Regions from separate parts of the Vibrio sp. TRT 29B02 genome, predicted to be linked through region 1. Evidence: predicted binding sites of a transcription regulator. Region 1 holds the regulator's gene; the other holds the start of a gene.
The links. Region 1 encodes CRP, which controls carbon source genes, mostly activating them, when cyclic AMP is high. Its sites were predicted from a motif close to TGTGANNNNNNTCACA; they were not measured.
Positions count from the first base shown of each region.

Region 2: a site for CRP is predicted at 1,626-1,641, ahead of ACQEXT_RS18450 (glycogen/starch/alpha-glucan phosphorylase). Genes of this name have one in related genera too.

Region 1 covers NZ_JBNJOJ010000029.1:50,995-54,147, reverse strand. The annotation lists gene ACQEXT_RS16780 (DUF1338 domain-containing protein) at 1-789, shown strand, start outside; gene crp (cAMP-activated global transcriptional regulator CRP) at 1,031-1,663, opposite strand; gene ACQEXT_RS16770 (phosphoribulokinase) at 1,906-2,775, opposite strand; gene ACQEXT_RS16765 (YheU family protein) at 2,864-3,076, opposite strand; gene ACQEXT_RS16760 (hydrolase) at 3,118-3,153, opposite strand, start outside.
Region 2 covers NZ_JBNJOJ010000036.1:21,729-24,881, reverse strand. The annotation lists gene ACQEXT_RS18450 (glycogen/starch/alpha-glucan phosphorylase) at 1-1,491, opposite strand, end outside; gene malT (HTH-type transcriptional regulator MalT) at 2,060-3,153, shown strand, end outside.

The DNA of each region.
Region 1 (3,153 bases):
ACGCCAGATGTTTTATTCCAGCAGTTATGGAATGACTATATTCAACGCTTGTGTCCCTCTGCTGAAAAAGTACACCAACTTCTGCAAGAAGACGAAGCATTGATCAATGACCATATTGCACTACGTACTTTCAACGTTGAGCCGTTAGGTATCGCGACTCTAGCACAACCTTTTCTAGATGCTGGCTACAAGCCGTGTGGCGATTACGTTTTTGAAAGCAAAAAGCTCGCGGCGAAACATTTTGAACATCCCGATCCAAAACAGCCAAAAGTATTTATCAGTGAACTAAAAGTTGATGAGTGTTCTAGTGAACTTCAAGCGATTGTTACCAAGCTAGTCGAGCAAGTAGACGCGGATAAGCTAACAGGTCATGAGTTCTTGTACGGTGGCCGACTATGGGATATTAGTCATGCGGATTACCAAACGCTGGCTAAAGAAAGCGAGTACGCGGCTTGGTTAGCTGCCCATGGTTACGGTGCGAACCACTTTACTGTCAGTGTTAACCAACTTAATGCGTTTGATGAGGTGAAAGGTGTTAATGATCACCTTCGCTCAGCTGGCTTTACTATCAACGAGTTTGGTGGCGAAGTGAAAGGCACGCCTGAAGTGTTGCTTGAGCAATCTTCAACGATGGCTGATAAAGTGCCGGTTCAGTTTACTGAAGGTAGTGAAATCATCCCTGGAGGCTTCTACGAGTTTGCTAAACGTTATCCAATGCCTAATGGCGAGCTTTACCCAGGATTTGTGGCAGCGTCTGCTGACAAGATCTTCGAAAGCACTAACGGGTAAAGAGCAGAAGCGAGAGTCGAGACCGGACTTCGTCCTGCGAGCATTTAGAACGGGCTGCGCCCTTCGAGAACACTGTGTTCCGAGATGGGGCTTCAAAAGATAGTGGCGGGTAGAAGTTGATAACAGCTTTGTGGTTAAAGGTGTTGACGAAACTAGTCCTCAATAAGCCATAATTTTCTCGAAAACAAAAAGCCACCAATGTTTCCATTGGTGGCTTTTATAATTTAGTGCTTAATCGAAATTAACGAGTACCGTAAACAACGATTGTTTTACCGTGTGCAGAAATTAGGTTCTGCTCTTCAAGCATCTTCAAGATACGGCCAACTGTTTCGCGAGAACAGCCAACGATTTGACCAATCTCTTGGCGAGTGATCTTGATTTGCATGCCATCTGGGTGAGTCATTGCATCAGGTTGCTTCGCTAGGTTTAGTAGCGTTTGAGCAATACGACCCGTTACGTCTAGGAATGCTAGGTCGCCCACTTTTTGGCTCGTCACTTGTAGGCGACTTGCCATCTGCGCTGAAAGGCGCATTAAGATATCTGGGTTCACTTGGATAAGCTGACGGAACTTCTTGAATGAGATTTCCGCAACTTCACAAGGAGATTTTGCTCGAACCCATGCGGTACGCTCTTGGTCTTCTTCGAATAGACCAAGTTCACCGATGAAGTCACCTTGGTTTAGGTAAGAAAGGATCATCTCCTTACCTTCTTCGTCTTTGATAAGAACCGCAACAGAACCTTTAACAATGTAGTACAAAGTTTCCGCTTTCTCGCCCGCGTGAATTAGCGTGCTTTTTGAAGGGTACTTATGAATATGACAATGTGAAAGGAACCACTCTAATGTTGGGTCGGTTTGAGGTTTACCTAGAACCATAATATCTCACTTCCTCTGCAGGGTACGCTTGCCGCTTTCCATGTTTAAGCTAAGCCTTAATTAAGACCTACTAGGATAAGAGCACTTTATAAATGCTGCAAGCCAACTTATGTGTCGGTTACAAATAGTATCCTTTTTCTGGCATGATTTCTTGATTTTAATCGGGTACAACAGGCTTTTTGGTACGCAAAACTGTGCACATGATCACGGTATGAAAAGTAATCGTGTTCTAGTTGTGAGCCTTAACCGATTTTGCCCGTTTCTATCAATTGTTGCAGGATAGGGCGAACAATTAATTCCATCGCAAAACTCATTTTTCCGCCTGGTACAACAATGGTGTTGTGGCGTGACATAAACGAACCATCAATCATAGCCAGTAGGTATGGGAAATCGACATTCTTGATACCACGAAGTCGAATGACGACGAAACTTTCGTCCAAACTCGGTATCCCTTTCGCATTTAAAGGGTTTGATGTATCAACGGTCGGAACGCGCTGAAAGTTGATATGAGTTCGGGAAAACTGTGGAGTAATATAGTTTAGATAGTCGTCCATTGAACGTACTATTGAGTCCATGACGGCTTCACGAGAATGACCGCGATCGCGAGTATCACGAACAAACTTTTGAATCCATTCTAAGTTGACGATCGGCACCATGCCTATCAGAAAGTCGACATGTTGTGCGACGTTAACGTCACCATCTACCACCCCCCCGTGTAGCCCTTCATAAAAGAGTACATTGGAGTTTTCTGGTAGGTCTTGCCAAGGCGTAAAAGTACCGGGCATCTGGTTATAAGGTACTGCCTCGTCAAACGTATGGAGGTAGCGACGTACCTGACCATTACCTTCGTGTCCGTATTTACGGAAAAACTCGGCTAGGCCACCAAAGTCGTTCGCTTGTGGGCCAAAGTAACTGATGTGACGGCCTTGCTCGCGAGCCTTACGGATTTCGACATCCATTTCAGGGCGAGTAAAGCGGTGGAAGCTATCCCCTTCGACCCACGCGGCTTTAACGTTCATCATATTGAACATTTTGCGGAAGGCTTCCGAGGTAGTCGTTGTGCCAGCGCCAGATGAACCAGTCACGGCAATAATAGGGTGTTTAGCGGACATGACAAACCTTGTCTGTAAGTTACATTCCATGAATCAATGCCCACTATAACATGCTTTAGCAGACATTGACTGTATGCAGTTCTCTAAATCAAAAACGGTTCTTTAGTTGGATATCGACACTTTCATGCAGTTCTGAATAAACCACAACCGCTTCCCCTGACTCTAGTTGAGAGTGGATTTGGTCAACTTTGTCTTGTAGTGAAACCTCGACATCACCATAGTCTGTTCCTTCGCGAAGAATAAACTCGCGTATCAGATTCTCCAGTGTCTCCGGTGCAATTTGTTGCCATGGGACGATCATAAAGACCTCTTCATTTTATGTTCGGTGAATTGTGCGCGCTATTATGCCGAAGCGGCAAGACTTTCATAGTAGGCAGG
Region 2 (3,153 bases), on a different contig from region 1:
CGCCGGCCACTCGCTGCCAATCTTATCCGTGATAAGTTGAGACAGGCCCGGGTTACAGAACTTCAACCAACGACGTGGAGTAATACCGTTTGTCACGTTATGTAGACGAGTTGGGTACATTTCGTGGAACTCAGGGAAAAGATCTTTCTTAACCAATTCTGAGTGCAGAGCGGCAACACCGTTTACTGCGTATGAACCAATCACACATAGGTTAGCCATGCGAACCATACGGTTGAAGCCTTCTTGAATGATAGATAGCTTAGCTTGTTTCTCACCATCACCAGGCCACATTGCACGAACTTCTTGTAGGAAGCGGTGGTTGATTTCAAAAATGATTTCCATGTGGCGTGGAAGCAGACGCTGGATCAGAGATTCAGGCCAAGTTTCCAATGCTTCTGGAAGAAGTGTGTGGTTGGTGTAAGCAAAGGTCTTCGAGCTGATTTCCCACGCTTTATCCCAAGATAACCCTTTCTCATCAAGAAGAATGCGCATCAATTCTGGGATAGCGATTGTTGGGTGAGTATCGTTTAGCTGGATAGTCTCTTGCTTAGGCAGATCCGCCAATGCAAAACCTGCTTGCTCGTGACGACGCAGAATATCGCGAACTGATGCTGCCGAGTGGAAGTATTGCTGCATTAGACGCAGTGTCTTACCTTTCTCGTGGTTGTCATTCGGGTATAGAACTTTGGTAATGTTACCTGCATCGATTAGTGCGTGTTGCGCTTCGAAGTAGTCACCGTTGTTGAAGCTTGCTAGTGAGAAAGGCGCTATAGCCTGACATTCCCAAAGTCGCAGTGGGTATACTGTGTCAGACTCGTAACCAACAATTGGCAGATCCCAAGGCATTGCTTTTACCGTCATGCCAGGTACCCACTTGCGGACTTCTTTTCCGTTTTCATGCGTCACTTCAACATGACCGTAAAAACCGATCTCTTGTGCCAATTCAGGACGAGCCACTTCCCATGGGTAGCCTTCAACACCGCGCCATGCATCTGGTGCTTCCTGCTGACGACCATCTTTGAATGATTGCTTGAACAAGCCGTATTCATAGTGAAGACCGTAACCCACCGTTGGGTACTCTTGTGCTGCACAAGAATCCATAAAACATGCTGCTAGACGACCTAGACCACCGTTACCCAGTGATGGGTCACGCTCTTCTTCAAGAAGGTCAGTCAGGTTTTGACCCAACTCTTCCATCGCTACGGTGATTTGATCGTACAAACCCATGCTGATTAAGTTGTTGCCCGTCAGACGACCAATAAGGAACTCTAATGACAAGTAGTTTACGCTTTTCGCGTTTTTGATCTTCGGATCCTGCTCAGTCTTAAGCAAGTCAAAGGTTGTTAGTTCTGCCAGTGCTTTGCCCATTGCTAGGTACCACTCACGCGCAGTCGCTGTTTCTACAGTTTTAGCGTAAGTCGCTGAAAGGTGTTTTTTCACATCAGCTTGGAACACTGCTTTATCAAAATTTTTCTGTTGCGTAGGTTTCATTAGAGAAATCTCACTTATTGGTTTCAATCCATCTGTGCCATATCGTGCATCGACATGATTGGCAAAACATCCTCCTACTCCTAGCCATTTTAGGAGGAGGACAAAGGGCGTAGAGGGCGTACAACCAGTAGCTCAGTGATCTAGGTCTCATTAAGTTTTCCTAACATCACAGCTCGGGTGATTGAGATCACACCGTCAACCAATTTAGCCTATATCTGGTTTATTAAAGATAGGTGTCGAGAAAAATACACAATTGATGAATATGCATACTCGATCACATTAAGTTTTACTTCGCAGTGCAATTTTCATGATTTCTCGTGCAAACAGGCACTAAAATCTCATCTCACACAGATCCAATAAGAGACATTCGTCACAATAAAGGGGCGTAGCTGGTAGCAAAATGTGAATTAAGCGAAAAACCCATTGTTGATCAATAACGGTTATGATTGTTCTCAAGTAACATCATTGCCAATAAGCTTTACTGATTAATATTTACACAATTAAGTGTTTCACCTTCGGGTAACTTCGCTGCTCCACGGAAAGTGGAAGGATAATAGGGAATAAAAAGATGTGGATTCCTTCTAAGTTAACGCGTCCGGGTCGATTACATAACGCCATTGTACGACCAAGGGTATTAGATCTGCTCCAGCAGGCTCCTTTCTACAAATTGGTGCTACTCCGCTCACCCGCTGGCTATGGTAAAACCACCATGGCGGCTCAATGGCTATCGGACAAGTCACACGTCGGCTGGTACAGCATTGACGAAAGTGACAACGATTCTTTTCGCTTTATGAACTACCTGCTTCAGGCACTGAACAAAGCCACCGATGGCAGTTGCCCAAACTCGCAAAAACTTGCAGAAAAACGCCAATTCTCTTCACTTCACTCCCTATTCGGTGAAGTTTTCACTGAGATGTCTCAATTTCATCAAGAGTGTTATTTGGTTCTGGACGACTATCACCTGATTTCTGATGACGAAATTCACGAAGCTATGCGCTTTTTCCTCAAGCATATGCCAGACAACCTCACACTGGTTGTGACCAGCCGAGCAGCACCACCACTGGGGACGGCTAACCTTCGCGTGCGAGACTTAATGATCGAGATCGGCGACGAAATGCTCGCCTTCGATACCGAAGAGACAACGCGCTTCTTTAATCAACGTATCGCCGATGGCATTGACGATACCACCGCGACCAATTTGCGTAACTACGTAGAAGGCTGGCCATCAGCACTACAGTTGATCGCTCTGCAAGCGCAGCATCAAAACAAAACTCTCGCTCAGTCGGCCGAGTCTTTCTCTCAGTTCAACCACGCACACCTCTGGGACTACCTGATAGAAGAAGTGTTTGATCTTTTAGATACCGAAACCCGCCAATTCTTGCTTCAGTGTTCTGTCCTTGATCACTTTAACGATCAACTGGTCTCTGAACTGACTCAGCGAGAAGATGCACTGAGCATGATCGAGTCTCTCAATCGCTTTGGTCTGTTTATTCACCCTCTCGAGGGAGAGCAAAACTGGTACCGTTTCCATAATCTGTTTGCCGAGTTCCTTGCTCACGAGCGCAGTGCGAGAATTCCTCAGCAAGAGAAGCAACTCCACCATGCAGCCGCTAAAGCGTGGCTAAAACTCTCCTCGCCTCATCAAGCTCTTCGTCATGCACA